4 regions of the Polaromonas vacuolata genome follow, and region 4 is predicted to be linked to each of the others. Evidence: predicted binding sites of a transcription regulator. Region 4 holds the regulator's gene; each other region holds the start of a gene.
The links. The regulator sigma-54, encoded in region 4, starts transcription at its own class of promoters, with help from an activator protein. The targets are predictions, from matches to a motif close to TGGCANGNAANCTGCTTT.
Positions count from the first base shown of each region.

Region 1: the regulator sigma-54 is predicted to act here: its motif matches at 5,092-5,109, upstream of HC248_RS12915 (TorF family putative porin).
Region 2: the regulator sigma-54 is predicted to act here: its motif matches at 3,851-3,868, upstream of nirB (nitrite reductase large subunit NirB).
Region 3: the regulator sigma-54 is predicted to act here: its motif matches at 4,357-4,374, upstream of HC248_RS09870 (circularly permuted type 2 ATP-grasp protein).

Region 1 covers NZ_CP051461.1:2,833,437-2,840,927, reverse strand. The annotation lists gene HC248_RS12935 (ABC transporter permease) at 1-69, shown strand, start outside; gene HC248_RS12930 (ABC transporter permease) at 73-960, shown strand; gene HC248_RS12925 (gamma-glutamyltransferase family protein) at 986-2,593, shown strand; gene HC248_RS12920 (Fic family protein) at 2,906-4,063, shown strand; gene HC248_RS12915 (TorF family putative porin) at 4,233-5,033, opposite strand; guanidine-I (ykkC/yxkD leader) riboswitch at 5,353-5,464, shown strand; gene HC248_RS12910 (ABC transporter substrate-binding protein) at 5,519-6,553, shown strand; gene HC248_RS12905 (fatty acid desaturase family protein) at 6,639-7,491, shown strand, end outside.
Region 2 covers NZ_CP051461.1:2,428,877-2,436,367, reverse strand. The annotation lists gene HC248_RS11065 (nitrate reductase) at 1-825, opposite strand, end outside; gene nirD (nitrite reductase small subunit NirD) at 822-1,208, opposite strand; gene nirB (nitrite reductase large subunit NirB) at 1,250-3,694, opposite strand; gene HC248_RS11050 (type IV pili methyl-accepting chemotaxis transducer N-terminal domain-containing protein) at 3,956-5,242, shown strand; gene HC248_RS11045 (bifunctional protein-serine/threonine kinase/phosphatase) at 5,303-7,102, shown strand; gene HC248_RS11040 (hypothetical protein) at 7,193-7,491, opposite strand, start outside.
Region 3 covers NZ_CP051461.1:2,155,604-2,163,094, forward strand. The annotation lists gene HC248_RS09855 (adenosylcobalamin-dependent ribonucleoside-diphosphate reductase) at 1-744, opposite strand, end outside; gene HC248_RS09860 (transglutaminase family protein) at 926-1,744, opposite strand; gene HC248_RS09865 (alpha-E domain-containing protein) at 1,803-2,765, opposite strand; gene HC248_RS09870 (circularly permuted type 2 ATP-grasp protein) at 2,777-4,306, opposite strand; gene HC248_RS09875 (DNA internalization-related competence protein ComEC/Rec2) at 4,506-7,079, opposite strand; gene HC248_RS09880 (transglutaminase family protein) at 7,424-7,491, shown strand, end outside.
Region 4 covers NZ_CP051461.1:3,520,791-3,528,281, forward strand. The annotation lists gene argS (arginine--tRNA ligase) at 1-1,526, shown strand, start outside; gene HC248_RS16050 (SPOR domain-containing protein) at 1,617-2,297, shown strand; gene HC248_RS16055 (thiol:disulfide interchange protein DsbA/DsbL) at 2,409-3,062, shown strand; gene lptA (lipopolysaccharide transport periplasmic protein LptA) at 3,298-3,912, shown strand; gene lptB (LPS export ABC transporter ATP-binding protein) at 3,920-4,723, shown strand; gene HC248_RS16070 (RNA polymerase factor sigma-54) at 4,735-6,306, shown strand; gene HC248_RS16075 (THUMP domain-containing class I SAM-dependent RNA methyltransferase) at 6,317-7,491, shown strand, end outside.

The sequences.
Region 1 (7,491 bases), 690 kb from region 4:
GTTTACATACTGCTGAACTTGCTCGCCGACTTAGCTTATTTTTATGTCAATCCACGTCTTCGGGGTTAAGCCATGAGTGCCGTTAATTTATCCGTGGCCAAGCCTGCGTTCACACCGCGAGAGCTGTCGCCCGCTAAGCGTGCTTTGCTGCGCTTACTGCGCCGTCGTGGTGCCATACTGGGTTTAATCATTGTGTTGATGTTTGTTTTGCTGGCCTTGTTCGCGCCTTGGATAGCGCCGCAAGATCCCTTGCAAACCAGTTGGAGCGCGGTGCGTAAAGCGCCTAGCGCGGCATATCTGTTTGGCACTGACGAGATCGGCCGCGATGTGTTCTCGCGTGTGATTTGGGGCGCGCGTGCTTCGCTTTTAGCCGGCCTAGTATCAGTCAGCATCGCCATGTGCTTGGGTGTGCCGATTGGTCTTTTGGCGGGTTATCTAGGCGGCTGGGTTGATGGCGTGATCTCGCGCTTTACTGATGCCATGCTGGCTGTGCCGTTTTTAATTTTGGCCATCGCATTAGCTGCTTTTCTTGGCCCCAGTTTGACCAACGCCATGATTGCTATCGGAGTGTCTGCTACGCCGGTTTTTATTCGCTTAACCCGGGGTCAAGTGTTGTCGGTCAAGGTTGAAGATTTTGTCGAAGCTGCACGCGCCATTGGTAACCCGCATTGGCGTATTGCGATTCGCCACATACTGCCGAATATCTTGCCGCCACTGATTGTGCAAGCCACGTTGGCGATTGCCGCGGCGGTGATTGCCGAGGCCAGCTTGTCTTTTCTCGGTCTGGGTCAGCAACCGCCTGCGCCTAGCTGGGGCAGTATGCTCAACACGGCTAAAAACTATGTTGACAACGCGCCGTGGATGGCGCTATGGCCGGGACTGTCCATCTTTTTGTTGGTGCTGTCCTTTAACCTTTTAGGCGATGGACTGCGCGATGCGCTCGATCCGCGCCACAAATAATTTCAATTAAAAGAAAGAGACAAGAATGCTTGAGTTTGATCCCCAACACTTTCCTTATGCATCGCGCCGCAACGTGGTCTACGCCAGCCGCGGCATGGTCGCTACCTCGCAGCCGCTAGCGGCGCAGGCCGGCATACAAGTGCTGCAAGCAGGGGGTAATGCGATTGATGCGGCGATTGCAACTGCTGCTGCCTTGACGGTACTTGAGCCGTCTGCTAACGGCATTGGCGGTGATGCTTTTGCGCTGGTCTGGCACGGCGGAAAACTGCATGGACTTAACGCCAGCGGCCCGGCTGCACAGGCCAGTAGTTTGCAAAGCATGGCGGCCTTAGGTCACAAGGAAATGCCTAAATACGGCCCACTGTCGGTCACAGTTCCGGGCACGCCGGCAGCTTGGGCGGCGTTGGCCAAGCGCTTTGGTAATTTGCCGCTGACCGCTTCCATGAGTGCGGCGATTAACTATGCGGCGAACGGTTTTCCGGTCTCGCCATCGGTCGCTTATGCATGGCAGCAAGCGACAAAAGTGTTTAGAAAAAATTTAACCGAGCCGCACTTTAAAGCTTGGTTTGACACTTTCGCCGCACAGCGCGCACCGAACGCTGGCGAGATGATTCGCCTGCCCGGTCATGCCGACACTTTGACCTCTATTGCCGAAAGCCATGCCGAGAGTTTTTACCGTGGCCCGCTGGCCGAGAAAATTGCCGCCTGCGTGCAAGGCGCTGGTGGTCACCTCAGTGCCCAAGATTTAGCCGACTATGCGGTCGAGTGGGTAGACCCGATTAGCGTGAATTACCGTGGCTACGACGTCTGGGAAATCCCGCCCAGCGGCCACGGTTTGGTCGCCTTAATTGGTCTGAACATACTCAAGGGTTTTGACTTTTCTGAGCGCGACTCCGTGCTGACCTATCACCGCCAGATTGAAGCCATCAAGCTAGCTTTTGCCGATGGTCTCAAACACATTGCTGACCCGCGTCATATGCGCGTGAAAGTCGAGGACTTGCTGTCGGAAGGCTATGCCCACGAACGGCGTCAAATGATTGGCCAAAACGCCAGCCAACCCTTGCCCGGCACACCACCTCAAGGTGGTACGGTGTTTTTAACCACTGCCGATGATGAAGGCAATATGGTCTCCATGATCCAAAGCAATTACATGGGTTTTGGCAGCGGCATGGTGGTGCCCGGCACTGGCATAGCGCTGCATAACCGGGGTCACAATTTCACGCTTGACCCAGACCACGCCAACAGCTTAGCGCCGGGTAAAAAACCTTATCACACGATTATTCCGGGCTTTCTGACCAAGAACGGCATGCCAGTTGGACCGTTCGGCGTGATGGGCGGCTTTATGCAACCGCAAGGCCATCTGCAAATGATTATGAACACGGTGGACTTTCACCTGAACCCACAAGCTGCGCTAGATGCGCCGCGTTGGGAATGGGAAAAAGGTCTGCAAGTGCAGATTGAAAGCACCACACCAGAGCATATTTTCAGAGGTCTGGCGGCGCGCGGCCATGCGGTGAATTGGCAATCGAATCGGATGTCTTTTGGGCGCGGCCAAATCATTTGGCGCGATGCCTCCGGCGTGCTGTGCGGCGGCACTGAGCCGCGTACTGATGGGGCGGTTGTGGGGATTTAATCGTCAAGCTAAAAGCTTTTGTTAAAGCTTTCGTACTTGGCCGCTCAGCCGCACTGATGCAGTGACTCACTGCGTTGGTGCGGCTTTTTGCGTTGTTCTACTTGGTTGGCTCCGAGGTTTAGCGATAAGAACCGTAATTACCTTATTGGCCATAGCATTTCAGCGTTGTACAGTGCCAAGATATTGAGATAGTATTCTTCAGAAATTACAGATAATCTTCTGGCAAAAAGTAAATAAATTGTTGTTTTTAAATGGTTTTTTTTTATAAAATTACAGAAAGCTACTACCCTAGATTAAAGATAAAGGAGCATCATGCCGGAATTTTTTCACATCCATCTAGCGCTGATAAACCCGAGTTTTGACTCCCCTTTAGTTGACGTGCTGACCGAGCTAGAGCACTTACGCCGCCTGCAACTGGCGGGCACCACACCTGCGCCGGTGTTTTTTCAGCTCAAGCGCGTCTTTCATATATTGGAGAGTTTGGGTTCTGCTCGCATTGAAGGTAACCACACCACATTGGCAGACTATGTTGAAAGCGCACTAGACGGTAGCGCCAGCGCGGATGACCAATTGCGTGAAATTGACAACATCGAGCAAGCCATGGTTTTCATTGAGACTGCAATCGATCCGGGGTCGGTGATCTCCGAGCATTTCATCCGTGAGCTACACACTTTGGCGGTGCAGGGTCTGGTGCGCGAAGGCGACGCCACGCCCGGCGCTTACCGCCGCAAAGCCGTTCGGATTGCCCAGTCAAGCCATCTGCCGCCAGAAGCTGTGCAGGTACCGGGCTATATAGAAGAACTGGTGGCGTTTATCAACCGCGCTGATGCACCCAAGTACGACTTGATCAAGGTGGCCTTGGCCCACCATCGCTTTGGCTGGATTCACCCCTTTGGCAACGGCAATGGCCGTGTGGTGAGGCTGCTGACTTATGCCTTGATGATTAAGTACGGTTTTAACGTCAAGGCAGGCGGTCGGGTGTTAAACCCAACAGCTGTTTTTTGCAGCGACCGAGACCAGTATTACGCCATGCTTTCCAGCGCAGACAGCGGCACTTCAGTCGACCTAGAGCAGTGGTGCACCTATGTCTTGCAAGGGTTTTTGACCGAGCTGAAAAAGGTCGACCAACTCACTCGCTACGACTATTTAAGCAAACAAATTTTGCTACCCGCACTGACTTACGCACGCAGCCGAGGCTTGATCTCAGCACAAGAAGAAAACGTTTTGTTAGCGACGGTGAAGCTGGGCGTAGCTAAAGCGGCCGACTTGAGCAAAGTTATGCCAAGCATGAACGCAGCGCAGACTACTTACCAAATCAAAAAGTTGGTGGAGAGAAAAATGCTCCAACCGATTTCGCCAAACGCACGCCAATACAGCCTAGGGTTTGATAACAGCCGACTCATGCGAGGCGTGATTCATGCCTTGTCACAGGAAAATTTTATTTCGGCGCCGCTCAGAGGCGAGGGCTAGTTCTCAAGGTCTGTAGATAAAAAATCAGACCCCTAGCTTGATCATGCTGGGCTTGAACATAAAACGCTTAAAGCCAACACACCAATCAAACACCTAGCGCTAGGTTTCTTCAGCTCATCAGCATTGGTATTGGTGCGTTAGCGAATCGCATGGTTTTGCGTGTTTTTAATTAAAACGAATATTTCACACCAACCAACAAACCGCTTTTACCCAGAAACCGGCCATTGGTATCGCTGTAGAAAGTCCGGTTCGCGTTCGTCGTAACACCGGCAATGCTGGCCACAAGGCCTGAGCCAAAGTCTTTGCTAAAGCTCAGTGATGCGTCCGAGTAGTTGCCCAAACTGTTTTGATTTGGTATTAACTGACGGCCGATATGCGGAGTAATCGTCATGCCGTCGCCAAGATCAAATGCGGCGCTTAAGTCAAAGTACTGGCTGCCCGAGCTTTTTAAGTTGCCCAGAAAGTCACCGGTGCTGCGGCTGTATTTAAACGTGAACATGGTGTATGTCAAAGCGCCGTAAATTTCTGTGGTGTCGGCTTTAGAGTAAGCGCCGGCTGCCACATTGCGCGCCGGATTGGCGACGCCTGAGTCATTGCCCGGATAGCGGTAAGTGATAAGGCCGATGTCATAAGAGAAATCTTTATTGATCGCGCCTTTGTAGCCGCCATACAAATCGACCTCGTAACTACCTTTGGTAGCGCCATTGAATTCTTTGACCCAACTTACATTTGATGCGGCCAAGCCCAAGTAAATACCATTTTTGTTGGCGTAATCAACACCGCCTTGCACAGCCGTTTTGAAAGCTGTTTGCGACATGCCGCGAACCCGGTAATCGCTGGTCAGACCCAAGTTGTAGCCCAGCGTAAATTCTGGTTCTGCAGCAGCAGTAGGGGCGGCGGTTTGAGCCATTGCGGCGCCTGACACAAGCAATGAAGCCAACACTAAACCAGAAGATAAGAAAATTTTCATAAAGAGTCCGTGTGTAGAAGAACTAAAAAAACCAAGGTGAAAAATGCACGAATTTGTATCTGCAGGTTTCGTGCCAGTGTTACCAGTTGTTTTATGCGCCATAAGCGCAGATTTTTAAGCTAGTCGTGTCAGTAAATCGAAAGCTTTTGCGCCTGCCGTTTTAAAACAGTGCATTGCGCCGTGTGGTGCGCTTTTGCAGTGCGTATAAGTGCGCCTGCGCTGCGTTTTAGTGTTTTTAGCGCTGTGCACGTTGGCATGGCTATTGCGTACAGCACCATTGCATGAAAAGCGATTTGTACAAAACTGTGCAAATGCTAGAACGTAGGCGTACTAGGGTTCCGGTCCAAGGTTGTTTTCAATCACAGGATGTCTGGTCCGAGAGTGTGCCGGTCTCGCAAGAGATTACACGGAGGGATAAAAGCCCGGGAGACAGATGTACAAGTCGTACTTTTCTGCGCCCCATTTTTTACTCCAGGAGTTTTTCCATGCGTTCTTCTAGCCTCTCACTTTCAAGCCAAGAATCCCGCTCGTTGCTGTCTCGCCTGAGCAAACCGATTCTGGGTTTTGCACTCACCATGGTCGCAGCCGCCAGTTTTGCCGCCCCCGCATCGATGAAAATTGGCACGATTGTCTGGATTGGCTACGGCCCTTTTTATGTTGCTGAAGCACTAGACTTTTATAAAAAATACAACCTCAAAGTTTCTCTTCAGGTTTTCACCGACCCAGCATTAATTCCGCCAGCAATTGCCTCTGGCGCTATCGACGGTGGTCACCTCACGTATGACCAAGTGATTGGCCAAGTCGCTAATGGTCAGAGGCAAAAAGTGGTCATGCCGATTGATTACTCGAACGGTGGCGACGCGATTGTGGTCGACAGCAGCATTAAAACCGTGGCTGATTTAAAGGGTAAAAAAGTTGGTTTTAATCCGCTCTCACCATCGGATTTTTTGATTTCCTACGCGCTTAAAACCAAGGGTATGACTGACAAAGACATCACCCCGGTGAGCATGACGCCAGAAGCCGTACCGGCTGCTATGGCCTCTGGCCAAATGCCAAGTGGTGTGACTTATGAGCCAAGCTTGTCGCAGATTTTGAGCCAAGGTGGTGGTCAAAAATTCAAGGTGATTTTTTCTTCAAAAAATGCACCTGGTTTGATTGCCGACGTGATGGTGTTTGACGAAAAAGTCATCAAAGCCAAGCCAACAGAAATCGCTGGCGTCATCAAAGCTTATATCGACGGCATGGCTTACATGAAAGCCAAGCCAGAAGAGTCGGCAAAAATCATTGGCAAATTCATGGGTATTTCGCCCAAAGAAGTCAAAGAGCAGTTAGCTGGCGTCTACAACATTCCCGTCGCTGAAATGCCCAAAGCGTTTACCTTGTCTAAAGACACAACCTCTTATTACGCCAGTGGCGAAATTATTGGTCAGATTCTCAAAGACAAAGGCCAGATCAAAGCCTTGCCGGCAGCTGCCTTGACTTTTGATGCCCAGTTCGTTAACGCCTTGCTTAAAAAATAATTTTTAAGACCGGCTTTTTTCTTCAGCAAGCGAATTAGTTTTCTTGCTGAAGGTTTTTATTTTTTTGCGTTAAGGGCTTTTCATCATGACTTCTGTTTTTCGCTATGCCGATGGTGTTTGGCCCAACGTACTGGCAATGGCTTGGACAATTCTGGCGTATATCGCTGGGGTGGGACTACTCGGTTCGGCTAATTGGATGCTCAATGTTTTGGGCTTTTTATTGGTCGCCCAAACTTTGATTTGGTCGGCTTACTTTATTCACGAATTTGCGCACTACGCGATTTTTAAAACCCCCGCCGCGAATGAGCGTTGGGGCAGTGTCATGAGTATCATTAACGGCAGCTGCTTTGCCAATTTTTCTGACATGCGCAAAAAACATATGCGCCACCATGTCGAGCGCGCCGATGTGATTACCTTTGATGTGCGCGGTTTTTTAAACCGCTCGCCGGCATGGTTTCGCAACAGCGTCTTAGCCTTGGAATGGGCTTACTTTCCAGCGGTTGAATTTTTAATGCGCGGCTTTGTCATGCTTGTGCCGTTTACTGATGAACGCAAACGCGCTGGCCGTCGCCGTGTGCTGGTTGTGGGCGCGCTGCGTTTATCTGCGTGGATTGCTTTGGGCTTGTGGTCACTCAAAGCCTTGGTGCTTTATTTCGCCGCCTATTTGGTGTTTGTCACAGCCTTGCGTTTTGCCGATTGCTTTCAGCACACCTATGAGTCTTACCCAGTTCTCGACGACAAACCCTTGCCGGCTGATAAGCTGCGCGACCGCGAGTACGAGCAAGCCAATACCTATAGCGACATCGTCGGTTTGAAGTCTGGTTTTTTAAATTTAATTTGGCTGAATTTTGGTTTTCATAATGCGCACCACGAGCGACCTACCGCGCCTTGGCATCGCCTGCCTGAGTTTCATAAAGAGCTGTATCCGGTGCAGTATG
Region 2 (7,491 bases), 1.1 Mb from region 4:
GGCCACCAATTCGGGCGTGTAGTCGCGCACTGTGGCTTTAAGGGCTTCAAAGCCGGTGGTGTGATTGCGGATGTAGGCGTTGTCCAACCAGCCTTCCCACAACATGATGTGCAGCATGCCGTTAAACAGCGAGACATCGGTGCCGGGCTGAATCGGTAAATAGAGGTCGGCAATCTCTGCGGTGTCGGTGCGGCGTGGGTCGCAGAAAATTATTTTTAACTGCGGATTCGCCGCTTTCGCGTCTTCAATGCGCCTAAACAAAACCGGGTGTGCGTAGGCGGTGTTGCTGCCGACTATGAAAATGCACTCGGCGTGTTTGACGTCGTCGTAGCAGGTAGGCGGCGCATCCGCGCCCAGTGTTTGTTTGTAGCCGGCGACGGCGCTACTCATGCAAAGGCGGGAATTGGTGTCTACGTTGTTGGTACCCAGCAAACCCTTGGCGAGTTTGTTAAAGACGTAGTAGTCCTCGGTGAGTAACTGGCCTGAAATATAAAAACCCACTGCATCCGGGCCATGCTCGGCAATGATTTTTGAAAAACCACTGGCTGCAAAATCCATCGCGTGATTCCAGCTCACGGCGCTGGCTGTAGCTTTAGGTTCAGACTTTCTGTTTAGCCGCTGCATGGGTTGCAGCAAGCGGGTTTGTTCGGTGATAGCAGCGCTGGCGGTGAGTGCCAGCGTTGAGCCCTTGGTGCATAAGCGGCCGTAGTTGGCAGGGTGATCCGGGTCGCCCCGAACGCCGGTAATTTGCGCGCCTTCTGTGCTGATGATGACGCCGCAGCCAACACCGCAGTAAGGGCAGGTTGAACGGGTTTGCTTGCTCATGCGCAGGCGGCTTGCTTGCCCGCAGGGCCGGCGACTGGCCGGGTCAAATCAATCGCTAATGTGGCCAGTTCTTGCAGGTTTAAATGCACGGCGTCGCCCTCCATACGCACTTTGAAAGCCGGTGTGCAACCCACATCTGGCGCGCTGGCGCAGCCGCCAGCCAGACCTATGGTCCAGTTGTGCATGGGGCAAGCAACGCTATTGCCAAAGACTATGCCTTGACTGAGTGGCCCGCCTTTGTGCGGGCAGCGATCTAACAGGGCGAACACGGCGTCGCCATCGGTGCGGAACAAGGCCACGTCCATGCCATGGGCGCGTTCAACACGGCGCGAACCGAGCATGGGGATGTCGCTGACCAGACAGATTTTTTTCCATTCACTCATGATATTTTTTTCCTCTTGATTTTTGAGTGTTGATACTTTATTTAGATCGCGCTGAGTTTTTCAAACTGCCGCGTGTCTACCGATGCATCTTTAAAATCAAACCACGGGTCGGGCTCACCATCGAGCGCAAACTGAAGCTGCTCCCAAAGTGCTTTTCGGCCTTCATGGTCTTCGAGTATTTTCTTTTTCACATGCTCAAGACCGACTCGGTTCACATAGTGGACCGTGCGCTCAAGATACCAGCCTTCTTGGCGATACAGCTCACAAAACGCGCCAGTGTATTCCAGTACTTCAGCCGCGGTTTTGACTTTGGTGAAGAAATGCGCGACTTCAGTTTTGATGCCGCCATTGCCGGCGATATACATTTCCCAGCCTGAATCCACACCAATAATGCCAACGTCTTTAATACCCGATTCAGCGCAATTGCGCGGGCAGCCGCTGACCGCAAACTTGATTTTGTGCGGCCCATACATACGCCACATGGCGCGTTCTAAATCCTTGCCCATTTGCGTGCTGTCTTGTGTGCCCATGCGGCACCACTCATTGCCCACGCAGGTTTTAACGGTGCGCAGCGCTTTGGCGTAAGCGTGACCAGACGGCATGCCAATGTCTTTCCAGACGTTTTGCAAGTCTTCTTTTTTCACGCCTAGCAAGTCAATCCGCTGGCCACCGGTGACTTTGACCGTGGGGATTTTGTATTTGTCCACCACGTCGGCGATGCGGCGCAATTCACTGGCTGAAGTCTCGCCGCCCCACATGCGCGGTATCACGCTGTAAGTGCCGTCTTTTTGGATGTTGGCATGGCTGCGCTCGTTGATGTAGCGGCTTTGCGGATCGTCTTTTGCCTCTTTCGGCCAGGTGCTGGTGACGTAGTAATTAATCGCTGGGCGGCAACTCGCGCAGCCGTTAGGCGTGCGCCATTCCATGAATTGGTAGACCGCAGATATCGTGAGGATTTTGTTTTTACGAATCGCGTCACGCACCGCTTGGTGGCCGTGGTCGGTGCAGCTACACATGGCTTTGAGTTTCGGCGTGGCCGAATAATCGCCGCCGGCGCTAAACATCAAAATTTGCTCGACCAGTCCGGTGCAAGAGCCGCAGCTAGCGCCGGCCTTGGTGTGCTTACGTACTTCATCGAGGGTGAATAAACCTTTGTCTTTAATCGCTTTGCAAATAGCGCCTTTGTTCACGCCGTTGCAGCCGCAGACCTCTGCGCTGTCCGGCATGGTGGCGGCTTTGCTGTGGCCTTCGTGGCCGGTGTCGCCAATGTTGGATTCACCAAACATTAATTTCTCGCGTATCTCGCCCACGCTGCGGCCGTCGCGCAGCAGCTTGAAGTAATAGCTGCCGTCAACCGTGTCGCCGTACAAGCAGGCGCCAACCAGTTTGTCGTCTTTAATTACCAGCTTTTTGTAGACTCCGCCAAACGGGTCGCTCATGACGATTTCTTCCGTGCCTTCGCCGCCCATGAATTGCCCGGCGCTGAACAAATCAATCCCGGTAACTTTGAGTTTTGTAGAGGTTAGCGAGCCGGTGTAGCGACCAATACCAAACTGCGCCAAATGATTGGCGGCTACCTTGGCTTGTTCAAACAGCGGTGCGACCAAACCGTAGGCAATACCGCGGTGGGCTGCGCATTCACCGACGGAGTAAATCCGCGCATCGGTAATGGTTTGCATGGTGTCGCTGACCACAATGCCTTTGTCGCAGTGAAGGCGCATGGATTCGGCCAATTGTGTATTGGGGCGTATGCCGACTGCCATCACTACCAAGTCGGTGGCCAGTTCGGTGCCATCTTTAAAACGAATGCTGGTGACGCGCCCTTCATCCGCGCCAATGCCGCCTTGCAGGTCTTGCGTTTGCGCGCCCATTAAAAATTTTAAGCCGCGCTTTTCTAATGACTTTTGCAGCAGTTTGCCGGCCACGCTGTCGAGCTGGCGCTCCATCAGCGTAGGCATGACATGCACCACGCTGACATCCATGCCGCGCAGCATCAAACCGTTGGCCGCTTCAAGACCCAGCAAGCCGCCGCCAATCACCACGGCTTTTTTGTATTGGGTGGCCGCCTCAATCATGGCGTTGGTGTCGGCAATATCGCGGTAAGCGATCACGCCTTTGAGGTCTTTGCCGGGCAGGGGCAGTATGAAAGGGTTGGAGCCGGTGCAAATGAGTAGTCGGTCGTATTCGGCCTCGGTGCCGTCTTCGGCGCGCACTATGCGTTTGACGCGGTCGACGGAGACGACTTTTTTACTCACATGCAGTGTGATGTGATTGTCTTCATACCAAGCCCAGTCGTTCAGCACGATTTGATCAAGCGTTTGCTCGCCGGCTAATACTGGGCTGAGCAAAATGCGGTTGTAGTTGGGGTGCGGCTCTGCGCCAAAAACTGTGATGTCGTACAGGTCGGGTGCGATTTTAAGCAGCTCTTCGAGCGTGCGAACACCGGCCATGCCGTTGCCAATCATGACGAGTTTGGATTTTTTCATGGAGTCACTCCGCTTAGAGATAGTTGTTCTTTGACAAGGTTTGCCTGAGTTGGCGTGAGTGCACGCGCTAGTTCGCGGGCAGTTGTTGCGCACACCGTCATGCGCAAACCCCTCAATGCTTTGAGAGGCCGGACGCGTCGTTGCGTCCAATCAATAAAAGCAATTTTTGTGCCAAGTATCAATAATTTTTCTAGTGTCTTGGTTAAGCTTGTCATGAGGATTAAACTGATTGAGATGTTTGATCTTTAATAAATATTCACCATGACCTCTGCTCTACTATTTCTTAACGGCCCTGCCAATACGTTGGACTTAAAAGACGATTTGGATGCTGCCGGCATAGCTTGTGTTGCCAGCGTCAGCGATAGCGACAAACTGCTACACGAAGTGATTCACTTCAGCCCTGAGATCCTCATCTGTATAGACAGACTGCCGGGTCAGGCTTTGTTCGATGCTTTGCGGTTGATCGCCGAGCACGCGCCTTGCCCAGTCTTGATGTTCACCAACGATGGCGATGCCGAGCGTATCTCGCTGGCAGTTCAAGCCAACGTACATGCCTATGTGATCAATGCCTACAACAAAGCTCGGTTACGGCCCTTGATTCAACTCGCCATCGCGCGTTTTGAGAAAGAACAGTTGCTGGCCGTCCAGATGCGCGACTTAAGCAGCCGCTTTGAAGAGCGCAAGATGGTGGACCGTGCCAAGGCCATATTGATGCGGGCGCGTAAGATTTCCGATGACGACGCCTACCAAATGTTGCGTAGTGCTTCCATGCAAACGAATCAGCGCGTGGGTCAGGTCTCGCAACACATCATTCATTCGGCTCGGTTTGCGGAAGATTTGAACCGCTCTGGTCAGTTGCGTATGTTTTCGCAGCGACTGATCAAGCTGGTCTTGCTCGATTTGGCGGGCCATAAAACGGTGCAGGGCGCGAGCTTAAAAGACTCCATGTTGCATGTTGACATTAGCTTGGCGGATTTGAGTAAAAGCCTTTCGCAACCCACTTTTGGCGATCTTTTACTGATGACCCAGAATGCTTGGAATCCGTTTCGCCATGCCTTGCAATTGCCGCCGCAGGCAGAGCAAATCGGAAAGCTTGATGCGCTAGGTGAAGCCTTTTTGGAGCAGGCCGAACGGCTGACCGCCAGTTTAGAAAATGCCGCTTCTATGGCGCCACTTCGCTTACTTAATCAGTCGGGTCGTCAGCGCATGCTGAGTCAACGCTATGCGAAATTTGCTTTGTTGCTAGGCTTTGGTAACAACAGCGCCCGTGTCGCTATGGCGCAAGTTGCACTCGAATTTGACACCGCGCTGAAAGAGCTGACCGCTCTACCTTTGAGTAGCAGCGAGATTCGCACTGCTTTAGCCAGTGCCGCGTTGTGTTGGCAACAAATGCAAACCAGTGCCGTAGCTATCAGCCAAGCGGGTACAAACAAGGATGTGCAGCGGCAACAAGTCACTGCGCTGGCTCTTTTTAGCGAACAGTTGTTAGACTTATTTGAATTGCTCACGCATGCATATGAGCGCAGTCTGCAGACGTTGGTTGGCTAGACTTGTGCTTGATAACGCACCAAATTGGCACCAAAAAAGCACAAATATTAAAAGTGGTGCATGGCCTTTGAAATAGACATTGGCTTTGCAACCTTGGCCGGGCGCAAAAATATTAACGAAGACTTTTGCGCCGCCATGCTGCCAGAGCCGGGCCAAGAATCCATGGGTTCCATAGTCGCGATAGCCGATGGCGTCAGCCAAGGCGGCATGGGCAAGGAGGCCGCGCAAACCACAGTCACCAGTCTTGTGCGTGACTACTTCGCCACACCAGAAACTTGGGACACTACGGTAGCGCTAGACCGCATCATCCGGGCACAAAACGCTTGGCTGCTGGCGCAAAACCAGCGCCGCCGACCCCAGTCCGGACTGACGACATTGACCGCACTAGTGCTGCGTGGCCAATCATGGTCTTTAGCCCATGTGGGCGATACCCGGGCTTATTTGCTGCGTGCTGGTGAACTCTTGCAGTTAACCACCGATCATGTGGTGGATCACCCCGACTTTAGCCACCAGCTACTGCGCTCCGTCGGTGCCGACAGCGCGCTGGTGGTGGACTACGACCAAGGCGAGCTGCGGGTTGGTGACTTGTTTGTGCTGCTGTCTGACGGCGTGCACAACCAGCTCACGCATAAACGTTTGCTTAGCCTTTGCGTGCGCGCCGCGCCCGGCTTGGCGTTGGCGAATAGTCAAACCGGCGCAGCGCTGGGCGCCCGCGAACTCAGTGCGCTGCTGTTAGATCAGGCATTGGCAGCCGGCAGCAGCGACAACGTCACAGCCTTAGTCGTGCGTGTGTTGGGCATTGACGCCGCAACGCTGCAAGACGAGAACCACAAGGCCGAGCGCCTAGCCGTGCCCAAAGCATTAAAAATCGGCGACATCTTGGACGGTTTGCGCGTGACCATGTTGGTAACGGACAGCGGTGTGAACGTGATTTACCAAGTCAGAGACACCTTAAGCCAGCGCCTCTATGCGCTGAAAACTCTAAGCCCCGCACGCGCCCATGATCCCGAAGAGCGCGCCATGCTGGCGCACGAAGCTTGGCTGGCCAGACGTATGCAGTCATCGCCGGCCAGTAACGAATTTGTGACTTTGCACGACAGCTTGCCCGGCCAGCCACCCGCCAGCGCTTTTTACCTGCTTTACGACTGGCATGCAGGTGAGACCTTGCAGCAGTTGCTAGCCCAAGGCAAAAAACCCAGCCTGGCTCAGACCTTGGCTTTGGCCATGCGCTGCGCCAGCGCTTTAGGCCGATTACACCGCCAAGGCGTGATTCACCGCGACATCAAACCGGCTAATTTGCATCAGGGCGAAGACGGCGTGTTGCGCTTGCTAGACCTCGGTGTAGCCCTGTCTGGCCGCGAGCCCGCCAGTATGCGCAGCCTGCATGCCGGCACACCGAGCTATATCAATCCCGAACAATGGGGTTTTGCCTTCAGAGCCGGGGCCATTAACAGCAGTCAAGCACAGCCCGAGCCGCCAGACGCACAAAGCGATTTGTTTGCACTAGGCGTGACGCTATACCAACTGCTGACCGGCAAACTGCCCTACGGCGAAGTACTGCCGTACCAAGCCGGTCGTTATTACCGCGACCCATTGCCGCCTAGCCGGCACAACCCCGAAGTGCCGATTTGGTTAAACCATGTTGTGCTAAAAGCGGTTGCACGCGAGAAGCGCCAGCGCTTTGAAACCGCAGAAGAAATGCTACTCGCCTTAGAGCGCGGCGCATCGCGTCCGCTAAGCCCTCTGCAAAGCGCGCCACTGCTGCAACGCGACCCAACCACGCTGTGGAAGATGGCCTTGGCCCTTAGCTTGCTGCTCAATTTTCTATTGATTTACTGGCTGATTTTTTTGCCAACTTGATAGCTTGAAGACTGATTTTTTTTGGCTAGTCGCGTTTGAAATTTGAGTCGGTGGTTGAGACTATGCCGCAGAATTTTATAGGCTAAAAAATCAGCTTTTTCTATCGAACATACGCTCCTCTTCAAGCGCGCTCATAGGCCAGTCAATCGATAGAAATTGTCGTAATTGAAAGATAAGAGTAGCGCCCAAATCCTGCGGCATTTCTTTTCCCGAAATTCGGCGTTCAATGTGTTCAATTTCTTCTTGAATAAAATCACTCGTCATACGTGGGCGAAAGTTTTGATAAAGCGCGAGGTATTGATCGCGTTGTTCTGTCAGCGCGAAGATTTCCTCATCTCCAATATCTCCAAGAGTGCTTGGATTGGAAAAGACTGTTGACCTATTTGTTA
Region 3 (7,491 bases), 1.4 Mb from region 4:
CTTGCGCTGATGCGCACCATCAGCACAAAGAGCTGCATTGGGCTGCTTGACATGGACTAAGTCCCAAGTTTGATCTTGTTCTACAGCATTCATGAACTCGTCGCTCACGGCGACAGAGACATTGAAATTGTTCCAGCGACCCGGCGTGCGTTTAGCGGTGATGAACTCCATCACATCCGGATGATCTATGCGCAGCACACCCATCTGGGCGCCACGTCGGGCGCCAGCGCTCTCTACCGTGGCGCAGGACTGGTCAAACACATTGATGTAGCTGCAAGGACCAGAAGCCGTAGACGCCGTGCCGAGAACACGCGCGCCGCGTGGGCGGATACGGGAGAAGTCATAACCCACACCGCCGCCTCGGCGCATGGTTTCAGCGGCTTCGCGCAAGGCCTCGTAAATGCCGGGATAACCCGCATCATCTACACCTTGAATGCAGTCGCCGACGGGTTGCACGAAACAATTAATTAAAGTGGCCTGTATGCCGCTTCCTGCAGCGCTCATGATGCGGCCAGCACCGATGGCACCGAGGTCCAAGTTGCGGCGAAACAGTTGCTCGTACTGCTCGCGCTTTTCCGGCAGTTCAATGCTGGCCAGGGCCTTGGCTACGCGATCAAACACATCTGAGGCCGATTGTTCGTTACCTTTGAAATACTTCTCTCGCAGCACGTCTTCGCTAATTAGCTGAGCCACCATGCTTTTGTTAGCCAAGGAGAGATCTTGTATTTTTAATCGGGAATTCATATTGATACTTTCTTGCACGCTACGCGTCGCACTGCTTGGTAGTCACAGTGACGAGCGGCGAATGTTGTGTGGGATAAACCAAGTATAGGATTAGCCGATTAACAGGGCTTGCACCGGGTCAAGCAAAAATCTCAGCCCAATGATTTCACAAATGATGGTCGCGAGAAAATACAAAAGATGCTCATACCTGCACGATGCTTATGCTTACCGTCATACTTTCCTCACCCCCGCCCTGCCGCACGCCTTTAATCGGCGGGCAGGCGTTGTAATCAGTCCCCATCGCGAGGCGTATGTGGCGCTGATCAATCAGGCAACTGTGCGTCACGTCAATACTGACCCAGCGCCGCGAGGCGACATCTAGGCAAACATCGACCCAAGCATGACTGGCCAAATCGGGCTCGTTTGCGGCGTAGAAATAACCACTGACATAGCGAGCTGGATAGCCCAAGCTACGGCAGACGGCAACCATGACGTGGGCTTGGTCTTGGCAAACACCGGCACCGGCCTCGAATGCTTGCATGGCAGTGGTGCTGACGTTGCTGCTGTTTTTACGATAACTCACCGCATTCGCCACACCCTGACTTAAGGCCAGCAAAGCCTGCAGGTCAGCGCTGCCGTCCACACTTTGGGCTAAAAATTGGCGGCCAAATTCAGCCAGTTTGAAATGCGGCTCAGCCAGTGCGGTTGCGCGCAGATAGAAATACGGTTGGGGCAAATTAGGTGCATCGACGAATTCGGGCACACCCAAGGTTTCAATATCGCCAGCAGCGTTAACCAGACTCCAGCGAACGTTGTCACTCTCGCTCGCCACCAAGGTGTAGTCTTCAATCGTATTACCAAAGGCATCTTGCTGACGAAACAGTTTTTTCGGCGCGCCGACACTCCAAAACAATACGTTTTGAGACGGGCCGGACGAAGGCGTTAGCCACAGTGTTTGCAGCGCGTAACGTAGCGGCAAGGTGTAGCGGTAATCAGTGACATGGCGGACGTGAAGTTTCATAGGCGGCTCATAGCCAATCGATGCCGCATATGATTTATAGCCACTTGAAAAATAATACTCAAGCCGTCACCGGCACCAAAAATTCACGGCTAATGTGTGCACCCAACTCGTTGACACGGTCTAAAAATTGTGTCAAAAAGGCATGTAATCCGGTTGCCAAAATTTCGTCGATGCGGGCATATTGCAGATCGGCGCGTAATTTTCCAGCACGGCGTTGAGTCTCGCTAAACGTGTCATTCGTGACCAACGCCAAATTGGTAATGACTTCATTTAAACAACCTAGCAGCGAGCGCGGCATATCTGGGCGCAATATCAGCAATTCGGCCACGCATTCCGGCTTGATCACATCGCGATAAACCTTACGGTAGACCTCAAACGCAGAAACGCTGCGCAAAATCGCACTCCAGTGATAAAAATCATATTCCTGACCGTGGGCATTATCGACACCAAAAAAGTCACCATGCACGGCGTTGAATTTGACATCCACCAATCTTGCGGTGTTGTCAGCGCGCTCTAAAAATGTGCCGAGACGCAAAAAGTGAAACGCTTCATCTTGCAGCATAGTGCCCATGGTGACGCCACGCGACAAGTGAGAGCGAAACTTGACCCATTCAAAAAATTGCGCTGGGTCACGCTCAAAATCACTGCCCTTGAGCATGCGTGAGACTTCCAAATAGGTCTGGTTCTCGGTCTCCCAGACTTCTGTCGTCAAGGTGCCGCGTACGGCGCGTGCGTTTTCTCTGGCATTTTTCAGGCAAGAGATGATGCTTGAGGAGTTTTTCTCATCCCTCACCATGAAATCCATCACATCGCGCGGAATGATTTTTTTGCCGTATTTGGCGGCATAACTTGGCGTGAGTTCGCTAATCGTGAGCAAACCTTCCCAGCCGACTTGAGCGACAGCGGCGGATTGGGGCAACAAAGAAGTCTGATAGTTGACGTCGAGCATACGAGCGGTGTTTTCAGCGCGCTCGGTGTAACGGGACATCCAAAATAAATGGTCGGCAGTGCGTGAAAGCATGGTCTAAATCCTTAGCTTTGAGCTTGTGTCGTGGTGGGTGCCATGGCTGGCATAGGCGGCATGGAGGACATCGGTGTCATTGGATTCATGGCCGGCAAACTAGCGCCAGCCTCTATCACCCAAGTGTCTTTTGTGCCACCACCTTGGGAGGAATTCACCACCAAAGAGCCTTCTTTGAGTGCCACCCGAGTCAGGCCACCCGGCACGATTTGCACGTCTTTACCACTCAGCACAAAAGGCCTTAAGTCCAGATGGCGTGGCGCAATACCGCTTTCAACATAAGTTGGACAAGTCGATAAACTCAGCGTTGGTTGAGCGATGTAACCGGACGGGTTGGCCAGCAGAGCGGCGCGAAACTCCTCAATTTCTGCTGCCGTCGAAGCAGGCCCCACCAACATGCCATAGCCACCTGCTCCATGCACTTCTTTGACGACCAAATCTTTCAGGTTGGCCAAGGTGTATTTGAGGTCTTCCGTGTTGCGGCACATAAAAGTGGGCACATTTTTAAGAATGGGTTTTTCGCCGAGATAAAACTCAATCATTTTGGGCACATAGGGATAGATGGACTTGTCGTCAGCTATACCCGTGCCTATCGCGTTGCACAAAGCCACATTGCCGCTGCGATAAACGTTGAGCAGGCCGGCGCAACCTAAAGTGGAACTTGGCCTAAATGCCAGTGGGTCGAGGAAGTCGTCATCGAGCCTGCGGTAAATCACGTCAACACGTTTGGGTCCGCGCGTTGTGCGCATATATACGAAGTTATCTTTGACGAATAAGTCCTGACCTTCAACTAATTCAACACCCATTTGTTGGGCTAAAAACGCATGTTCAAAATACGCCGAGTTATACATGCCTGGGGTAAGCACAACCACAGTTGGGTCGGCGGTTGCCGGTGGTGCTGAAGCGCGCAGCGTCTCTAACAACATGTCGGGATAGTGGGCTACTGGAGCGACGCTGTTTTCGCTGAATAAATCAGGAAACAGACGCATCATCATTTTGCGGTTTTCCAGCATGTAGCTCACGCCGCTAGGCACGCGCAAATTGTCTTCCAGCACATAGTATTCGCCTACGCCGGTGGCGTCTGGTGCGCGAACAATATCGATACCGCTAATTTGCGAGTAGACATTGTTCGGTACATCAACACCCATCATTTCAGGTCGGAACTGAGCATTTTGGAAAATCTGCTCGGAAGGCACAATACCGGCCTTGAGAATTTCTTGATCGTGGTAGACGTCGTGGATAAAACGATTTAATGCTGTGGTGCGCTGTATCAAGCCTTTTTCCATGCTGACCCACTCATGGGATGGAATGATGCGAGGTATCAAGTCGAACGGTATTAGTCGCTCTGTACCAGAGCCATCTTCATCTTTTGCGCCATAAACAGCGAAGGTTATGCCGACACGTCGAAAAATCATCTCAGCTTCAGCGCGCTTGGCCTTCATGGTGTCCTGCGGTTGGCGCAAAAGCCAGCGTTGATAACCTTGGTAGTGCGCTCTAACACTGTCTGCGCTTGCATTCATTTCATCAAACATCTGACTCATGTCCTTTTTATCCAACGGGGTTGTTTAGGCAGGTTTTCCCTCGACTTTAGCCTGCAATTTGTATGCCAAAGCTTTAAGCCCAACTATTTTTTTTACTATCGGAAACCTCTGACAAGTCAATGCCAACAAGGCTTACAGCTTAATGACTCTATGGCCTAAACACCTAGGGTTCACCCTCGGTGGTGCGATCAACTTCACGTCAATCGGATCGTATTAATGGTTTAGCAATCAATTCCTGCATAGGCACTTGATGCTGCCAATAATGCGGCTCTAATTGACGCTGACACAATATCTGCAAAGGCTGACTGCTACGCCACAAAGCTGCGCCACACGAGGGTGAGCGAAAAACTTGCATACCGCGATCCTCGTAACGCTGCATCACACTGCTCGCGGGGTGACCAAAACGGTTGCGATAACCCGTTTGAGCCAGCGCCAACGGCGCCTGAACAGCATCAAGGAAAGCAGCACTAGACGAGGTCTTACTGCCATGGTGGGGTACTAGCAAAAAGTCAGCCTTGAGTTTGACTTTGAGAGCCGAATCACTGAGTAAGCGACGTTCCTGCGCCACCTCCATATCACCGGTTAACAAAGCGCTGTTCACACCATTCGAGACGCGCAACACACAACTCATGGCATTTGGTTTAAGGCTTTGCGCGTAATCAATTGGCAGTGGATTGAGAATTTCGAAATCCACCCCATCCCAGCGCCAGTGCTGACCTGTTTGGCAACGCTTTGCAGGGCGTAAGGCCTGCAGTGTATGGCCATCCTCAATCGAGCTGAGCAAACTAGCCTGAGGCTGCATCGTCAGAATTGCCGCTGCACCACCAGAATGATCAATGTCGCGGTGGCTAAGCACCAGCATGTCGATGCGTTCACCCAACGCTCTGAGCAGTGGCACTAAAACCCGATTGCCGGCATCGCTTTCGCGCGAAAAGCGCGGCCCGCTGTCATAAACAAGACTGTGGTGTTGGGTTCGCACCAACAAAGCATTGCCCTGACCGATGTCAGCACCAAGCACGTCAAACTGCCCAGTATTTGGGCGTACTGGTTGCCATAACAGCACCGGTAGCATTAAAGGCAAACCTAAACCGCGCCAATGCCAAGGCAGCTTCATGGCCATCAGCAAGCCTCCCATCACACCGGCTACTGCGCACCACAAAGGAGCAGCCGCAACGTTAATACTGGCCCATGACCAGCTAGCTAGCCACTGCAAATAAAGCGCTAACGCACTGGCTGCAAGGGCTGCAGCATCCCAGAGCGGTGACCACAGCACACCCAGCATAGCCAAGGGCGTGAGCACCAATGTCACCCATGGAATCGCCAACGCATTAGCCAGCAAGCCGAGCACCGAAACTTGGTTAAACAGCAACAGTGAGAGCGGCGTAAGCGCCAGCGTAACCACCCACTGCTCGCGCGCGGCCTTGGCCAGCCCCGCCAAGGTTGACTTAATAAAGCCAACAACACATAAGTATCCACGTCCCCAAATTGATCTTACGCAGAGGTCTGTAGTTTGCGTATTTGTCTGCCTTGGCCTTACAGCGCCCGATTCGGGATCGCTGGCGAACAACACGCCAACGGCAACAAAAGAAAGCCAAAACCCAGCTTGCATCAAGGCCCATGGATCAAACATCAACACCAGCGCCATGGCCAACAACCAAACCAAAGGCCATGGCCATTGGCGTGCACTTAAGCGAAGCAGCATCACAGTAGCCAACATAAGTATGGTGCGCTGAGCCGGCACACCCCAACCCGAAAATAAGGCATACAGGGCAGCCAGCCCCAAGCCGCCGAACGCACCCGCAGTGGGTGCCGCCAGCCACAGACAAAGTCGCCAGCCTAGTTGCGCAGAGCGCTTCCACAAAGCGTTGATAAGGCGCGCCGCCAGCCAAGCGAACATGGTGATGTGTAGACCCGAAATACTCATTAAATGCGCCACGCCGGTAGCCCTAAACACCGCCCAGTCGTGTTGATCTATAGCGCCCTGATCGCCCACGACAAGCGCCGCCAACATACCCGCGAGTTGACGATCTGCCACGCGCTCAAAAATAGCCTCCCGCACCGACTGGCGCGCCCGCTCCACCGGATGGGCCCAACTGTCGCTGATTTTTTGTGGCGCAACGTCACGCAGACCTGCACGCACATAAGCGCTGGCTTGCAAGTTTTGCTCCCATAGCCAGAGTTCATAGTCAAAGCCGTAAGGGTTGCTCGCGCCGTGAGGAGCTTTTAAGCGCAGCGTCATGCGCCAGCGCTCACCAGCCCTTAGCACTTGGGGTTGTTGTTCCAGCTCGAACAGAGTTTCTGGCAATAGAAAGCTAGGGGTGCTAATGGAATTAGAGGAGTTAGATCCAGCTTGCGCAGGCACAGCAAACTGACCTAGACCAAAACCGCTGTACCAGCCTACATAAATTTGCGCTGGCAATTGCACTGGCTGACCGGCCAGCAGAGCCGTCTCTGTCTGAAAGCGAAAACGCAGTGCGTCTTCTGACACTTCAGGCATGGCTTGGACGAGGCCCGTCACCACAATATCCTTGCCCTCCAGCGCTGGATTGAGTGCAGTGCGAAGAAAAATAACGCTACGCAAACCCGTCAGCCCAAAACTTAGCGCTAAACACACTGCCAGCGACAAAGCCCAAGACAACGCCAACGCTGGCCCAGCCCTAGGGTTGCCCCGCCTTTGCAGCCAGCAAAGCCATAGCAACGACAGCGCCGCAAAAACTAGGTTGGCGAGGTAAACGTTGACCTCAAAAAGGCTAGCTTGCCTAAGCTGCAACATCACACCTGCGATCAGACCGAACAAAGACAAAAAGGTCTTACCCAAATGTGCTGTTGCGCAAAATGCAGAGCATAAAAGTTGATTAAAGAGCAGCCTCACACAAGTGTTCCAGCTTGAATTAGTGCGACCCGTTTGGGCTTAGCTGGCAGACAATAAATCAAAATTGGCCGAATACAAACTGATGGCCCAGCTCTTGCTACAGTTGTACTAAATAAAAAACCCTCAATCCGGCACGCAAGCGATGCGTCAATACAATGTTTTGTTACTTTGTTCAGCGCCCGGCCCACCAAAACCAGCCCCAGCGTTTTCCACGTGCCCGTTAAACCCTGAAAAGCGAGATTGCCTTGTCCATTCACGTTGCCCTTAGCCATATCACCCATTACAAATACGACCGACTCGTCACTTTGGGCCC
Region 4 (7,491 bases):
AAAGCCTCAAGCTCAACCCGCGCCAAGTCGCCGACAGCCTGCGCCTGCTGCTGCTGGCCAATCCAGTCTTTGACCGCTGGGTAGAGGCGATTGAAATTGCCGGCCCAGGCTTTATCAACATCCGCCTCAAACCCGAAGCGAAACAAGAAACCGTGCGCGACATACTAAAAGCCGGTAGCGTCTACGGCGTCAAGCCACTGACCGGCGAGCGCACGCTGGTCGAATTTGTCTCAGCCAACCCAACTGGCCCGCTGCATGTAGGCCATGGCCGGCAAGCCGCCTTGGGTGATGCGATCTGCAAACTCTTTGCCACTCAGGGCGTAGACGTGTTTCGCGAGTTTTACTACAACGATGCCGGCGTTCAAATTCACACCTTGGCCACCAGCACCCAAGCCAGAGCCAAGGGCATCAACCCGGGCGATCCGCTGTGGTTAGAAAACGCCTACAACGGCGACTATATTGCCGAGATCGCGGCCGATTTCGTCGCGCTTAAAACCGTGCGATCAGACGACCGCGAAGTCACGGCCACGGGCGATATTGAAGACTTGGATGCGATTCGCCAATTCGCGGTTGCCTATCTGCGCCGCGAGCAAGACCTAGACTTGCAAGCTTTTTCGGTACGCTTTGATAACTACTACTTAGAGTCCAGCCTATACAGCTCGGGCCGGGTCGAGTCCACGGTTGAGCGGCTCAAAGAAGCCGGCAAAACTTACGAGCTCGACGGCGCGCTGTGGCTAAAGTCCACCGACTACGGCGACGACAAAGACCGCGTGATGCGCAAAGGCGACGGCAGCTACACCTACTTCGTGCCCGATGTGGCCTACCACTTGGCCAAGTGGGAACGCGGCTTTAGCCGCGCCATCAACATCCAAGGCATGGACCACCACGGCACGATTGCCCGCGTCAGAGCTGGCCTGCAGGCAGCCGACGCCGGCGTGCCGCTGGGCTACCCCGACTACGTTTTGCACACCATGGTGCGAGTCATGCGCAACGGCGTGGAAGTAAAAATCTCCAAGCGCGCCGGCAGTTATGTGACGCTGCGTGATTTGATTGAGTGGACTAGCGCAGACGCCGTGCGCTTTTTCCTGCTCAGCCGCAAACCCGACACCGAATACATTTTCGACATCGACTTGGCGCTGGCCAAGAACAATGAAAACCCGGTCTATTACGTTCAATATGCACATGCGCGAATCTGCTCGGTGCTCGCAGCTTGGGGTGGCGAGCTCGCCACACTCGATAGCGTAGACCTCGCGCCACTGACCAGCCCGCAAGCCCAAGCCTTGATGCTGCTGCTGGCCAAATATCCCGATATGCTGACCAACGCGGCCAGCGGCTTTGCGCCCCACGATGTGGCGTTTTACCTGCGCGAACTCGCCGCCTGCTACCACAGCTACTATGACGCTGAGCGGATTTTGGTCGACGACCAAGCCGTCAAACTCGCCCGCTTAGCGCTGGTAGCGGCGACTGCGCAGGTATTGCACAATGGTCTGGAAGTGCTGGGCGTTAGCGCACCGCGCAAGATGTAAAGCCATTTCAGCAATTCAAGACCGCCTAAACAAACAGCAACACATGCCGCTAAAAATGCAGGCCATGACAAACGGGAGATTTTCAAGCTTATGAACAAACCAACACGCAAGCCTCAGGCCGGCGGAACCATACTGGGCTTGGTGCTTGGCGTATTGCTAGGCTTGGGCGCGGCGCTGGCAGTCGCGGTGTATGTCACCAAAGTACCGATTCCCTTTCTCACCAAAGGCCAGTCACACGGCGCCGAGAACGACGCTGCTGAAGCCAAGAAAAACAAGGATTGGGACCCGAACGCAGCATTGGCCGGCAAAAACCCCGCCAGAAGCGCCGCCAGCGCGTCCGGCACACTTAATCAAGACAGCACAGCACCCGCTATGCAACCACCTGCTTTAACCGCTGCGCCACCCAATACCGTCGACGAAGGCAAAGCCCCTTCTTCCGATCCACTGGGCGACTTGGCCAAAGCCAAAGCGGCGGCAAAACCGATGGACAAAATCAGCACAAAGCCAGTAGCAGCTGCGGCGCCTAGTACCGATCCGTTTAACTACTTCATTCAAGCCGGCGCTTTTCGCACACCTCAGGACGCCGAGCAGCAACGCGCCAAGCTTTCTTTGCTGGGTTTTCAGGCCAAAGTCAGCGAACGCGAGCAATCGGGCAGCATGATTTACCGTGTTCGACTGGGGCCATTTGACAAAAAAGCCGAGGCCGACAAAATTAAAGAGAAGCTGGATGCAAGCTCGGTAGAAACCGCTTTGGTAAGGATCCAGCGATAAACCTGAACTTTCTGTCGTTAAGCCGTCAAACACTGTGTTGGGGCAAGCCTGCCGCGCCAGAATTTTTTCATTCCTCTATTTATTCGGCCTAAGCCAAGAAAGACGATATCCATGCAAAGACGTGAATTCTCACTATCAGCCGTAGCCGCCACCGCAGCAAGCAGCGGCCTGTTATTGCCAAACCTTGCACAAGCCCAAGCCAAAGCGCCAAAAGAAGGCAGTGATTACCTGCTGCTGGACAGGCCAGCACCAACCGAAGCACCCGCCGGCAAAGTCGAAGTAGTCGAGTTCTTCTGGTACAGCTGCCCGCACTGCAACGCTTTTGAGCCGCAACTCACGGCATGGCTAGCCAAGATGTCCAAAAACGTGAGCTTTAGACGCGCTCCGATTGCCTTCCGGCCCGATTTTGAGCCTCAGCAGCGGCTTTACTACGTGCTCGAAGGCATGAACCGTTTAGGCGACTTGCACGCCAAGGTTTTTTATGCAATTCACGTTGAAAAACAAACCCTGAACAACGCCGAGCAAATCGCCAACTGGATCGCCAAGCAAGGCGTTGACAAGGCCAAGTTCATGCAAGCCTACGAGTCATTCCCAGTGGTGACCAAGGTGCGCAAGGCGGTGCAATTGCAAGACGCCTACAAGGTCGATGGCGTGCCGGCTTTAGGCATTGCAGGAAAGTATTACACCTCGGGCTCGCAAGCCCAGTCTATGGAACGCGCTCTGACGGTGGTCGATTATTTGGTTGGCTTGCAGATCAAAGCCTAAGCAGCCTATAGCGTCGCTTTCACCCGGTTACGCATTGGTTTGAAAGCGCGCCAGCGCCCAAAGCCCGCCGCAATTTTTGCAGCGGGCTTTTTTTGTGTTCTTCTTATTTTGTTACGCTCACTTTGACGCTGTGGCAATCAGATACATTGCAAAAGCTGAGCGTTCAAACGCATGGCTACAATAAACAATCTATGCAGCAAGATTCGTGCCCCTTATGAAAAAACTCCACGCCCTGATGGCTGTCCTGGCAACCGTGACAGCCCTTTCCGCGACAGCAGCTTACGCCCAAAGTGCGCCAAAAGCCGACCGCGATATGCCCATGAATGCTGAGGCGGACGCACTGCGCTACGACGACCTCAAGCAAACCAGCGTTTTCACTGGCAATGTGGTGATCACCAAGGGCACCACCATTATTCGTGGTGAGCGCGTCGATGTGCGCCAAGACCCCCAAGGCTATCAATTTGCCACCGTCATCGCGCCCGCAGGCAAGCGAGCCTTCTACCGCAAAAAGCGCGAAGGAGTTGACGAGTACATTGAAGGCGAAGGCGAATTAATCGAGTACGACAGTCAAGCCGACATTGTCAAATTCACCCGCCGCGCTGAACTGCGCCGCTACAACGGTACTACCTTAGTCGATGAGACAAGCGGTGCCTTAATTACCTACAACAACAACACCGATGTCTTCACAGTAGACGGCGGCGCGAAAAACAGCACTGCCGCCAACCCCACTGGCCGGGTACGCGCCCTGCTCTCACCACGCACAGCAGCAGCGCCGCCCAAAGTAGCGCCAACAACTACCCCCGGCCCGGTGCTACGCCCTAGCCTGCGCTTGGGCGCGGACAAAAACTAAGAAACGCATGCAATCGGGTAACACCACCTCACCACTCAACGCATCGAGCGCCAGCAACGCCGTACCAGGCACCAGCCAGTTAATAGCCAACGGTCTACAAAAAGCCTACGGCAGCCGCAAGGTAGTTAAAGACATTTCGCTAGCCGTCAAAAATGGCGAAGTCGTGGGTTTACTAGGCCCTAACGGGGCTGGCAAAACCACTTCTTTCTACATGATTGTGGGTTTGGTGCGCGCCGATGCCGGCAACATCAGCATTGACGGCCAGCCGATAGAAAACATGCCCATACACCGGCGTGCCAGTCTGGGCCTGAGCTATCTGCCGCAGGAAGCCTCTATCTTTCGCAAACTTACAGTACAAGAAAATGTGCGCGCAGTGTTGGAACTGCAATACGATGCTGCCGGCAAACCACTCAGCAAAACGGCCATTGATCAGCGCTTAGACACCTTGCTAGAAGACTTGCGCGTCTCCCATCTGCGCGACTCGCCAGCGCTAGCGCTGTCCGGTGGTGAGCGCCGCCGCGTCGAAATCGCCCGCGCACTAGCCACCCAGCCGCGCTTTATCTTGCTTGACGAGCCGTTTGCTGGCATTGATCCGATTGCCGTGATCGAAATTCAACGCATCATCGGCTTTTTAAAAGCCCGCGGCATAGGTGTTTTGATCACCGACCACAACGTGCGCGAGACACTGGGCATTTGCGACCACGCCTACATCATCAGCGACGGCCAAGTTCTGGCCAACGGCACGCCAACAGAAATCGTCAACAACGCAGATGTGCGCCGGGTCTATCTGGGCGAACATTTCCGAATGTAGGCACAGCGCAGATGAAACAAGGCTTGTCACTGCGCGTCTCGCAGCATCTGGCGCTCACGCCCCAGTTGCAGCAATCGATTCGCCTGCTGCAACTCTCGACCTTAGAGCTCAGCCAAGAAGTCGAACAAATGCTGGACGAAAACCCTTTTCTAGAGCAATCCGAAGACAGCGCAGCGCGCGAGGACTTCGGCCTAGACCAAGTTGACTCGCCGGTCAGTCAAGAGGCTCAAGAATTTGAATCCGTCGCCGAATTCACGCCCTCCCACGACTCGACCAGCAGCAGTCAAAGCACTAGCGAAAACTCAAACGACAACGACAGCACGCCCGAGATCAGCTCTGAAGCCAAGCTCGAAGAAAGCTGGGACGGCGACGGCACAGTAGAGACCTCAGCAGACGACGGCGAATGGGGCGGCGACGCTCAGCCACGTAAAAACAATGGCGATGACAGCGACGCCGATGCCTCTGATTTGGCCCGCAGCCATGAGTCGCTGCAAGACCATCTGCACCGCCAAGCGCTTAGCCTGCGCTTGTCTGAAGAAGACCGCGCCGCGCTGTACTTTTTAATCGAATCACTCAACGACGATGGCTATTTGGAAGACAGCCTAAGCTCGCTCGCCGCAGGTCTAGCCGGCGCTGAACCCGAGCAGCTCGAAGACCGTGAAGATCTAGAACAGCACTTCACAATTGCCCTCAAGCTGCTGCAACACATGGAGCCCGCCGGCGTAGGCGCACGCCACTTGGCCGAATGCCTAAGCCTGCAACTGCTCGAATGTGAAAGCAGCCAAGCGGTGAGTGCGGCCAAGGCTATTTGTCGCCAACCCATGGAGTTACTGGCCAAGCGCGACATCAAGCGCTTAGTTCATCTGTGCGGATTTCCTGACGCCGTCATACGCGCAGCGATTGCTCTCATCGCCAGACTTGACCCCAAACCGGGCCGGCGCTTTATCAATGTTGAGCGCAACCTAATCGTGCCCGATGTGCTGGTCACCAAAGTCGCCAAAGGGTTTAAGGTCGCGCTTAACAGCGACGTAATGCCGCGTCTACGCGTGCACGACATCTACGCCAACGCCCTGAAGCAACACAAAGGCCAAGGCGGCCCGGCACTCACCCAGCGCTTGCAAGAAGCGCGCTGGTTTATCAAAAACATACAGCAGCGCTTTGACACCATTTTGCGAGTCAGCACCGCCATCGTCGAGCGCCAGAAAAACTTCTTCACCCACGGTGAGTTAGCCATGCGGCCGCTGGTGCTGCGCGAGATCGCAGACGAGCTCGGTCTGCATGAATCGACCATCTCACGCGTGACCACCGCCAAATACATGAGCACGCCGTTTGGCACTTTTGAGCTGAAGTATTTCTTCGGCTCAGCGCTGGGCACAGAAACCGGCGGCAACGCATCTAGCACCGCAGTGCGCGCGCTGATTAAGCAGTTTGTGAGCTCAGAGAGTTTAAAAAAACCACTGAGCGACAATCAGATATCCGAAATGCTCAAAGAGCAAGGCATTGAATGTGCACGCCGCACCGTCGCCAAGTACCGGGAAGCCCTGCGCATAGCGCCGGCAAGCCTGCGCAAAGCCCTCACCTGAATCTAGAACTATGAACCAACTTCAACTATTCCTACCCTGCGCCGCCGGCGTCGAAACCTTGCTGGCCACCGAGATCAAACGCGTCACCGGCATAGACGGCAAAGCCTGGCGCGCCGGCGTACAGCTGCAAGCCTCGTGGCGCGATGCCATGCTGCTGAATCTGCACAGCCGCCTAGCCCAGCGCGTGTTGATCGAGTTGCAACACCGCCAATACCGCAGCGAGCAAGACCTCTACAACGCCGCCGCCGAAGTGGCGTGGGAAATTTGGTTCACGCCCAAGCAAACCTTTAAGGTTGAGATCACCGCCCAGCACAGCCCGCTGACCAGCTTGAACTTTGCCGCGCTAAAAATCAAAGACGCGATTGCCGACCGTTTTCGCGACAAGTTCGATGTCCGTCCCGATGTCGACACGCGCTGGCCAGATGTGCGCGTCTACGTCCACCTGACCACAGAAACCGTGACGATTTATATCGACAGTTCAGGCGAGCCACTGTTTAAACGCGGCTGGCGCGAAGACAAAGGCGATGCACCACTGAAAGAAACCTTGGCCGCCGCCATGATCGCCGCCAGCGGCTGGGATGAATTGTGCAAGCAAGGCGTAGCACTTTATGACCCCTGCTGCGGCTCCGGCACGATTGCCATCGAAGCGGCGCAAATTGCCTGCAACATCGCGCCCGGCATTAACCGTCGCTTTGCTTTTCAAAAGTATTTACCGTTTCAAGCCCACGTCTGGGACGGCTTGCTAGACCAAGCCGAAGCAGCTATTACCGAGCCCACGGCAGAAGTCTTTGGCAGTGATGTGTCGTTTCGTATGGTCGACTTTTCTGAGCGCAACGCAGAGCGCGCCGGTGTTGCTGGCGCAGTTCAGTTCAGAGGTGGCGACGCACTCCAGCGTATGCCGCCAGTCGCCTCCGGCGTGATGCTGGTTAATCCACCCTATGGTGAACGTATCGACGTCGCCGGCGTAGCTGGCATACCCGCGCTGCAAGGCAGAGACCAAAGGCGCAGCCAGTTTCAAGGCCAAAACATTGACGAGTTTGGTCAACCCGTGGCGCGCGACGAATCCCCACAAGTTAGCCGCGACCGCAGCAACAACCCCGGACGCGAGCAAGCCCAAACCGAAACCGGCGAGCAAGCGTCTGAATTTTTTCCACAGCTGTCCGCGCACTGGAAGAAAAACTACGC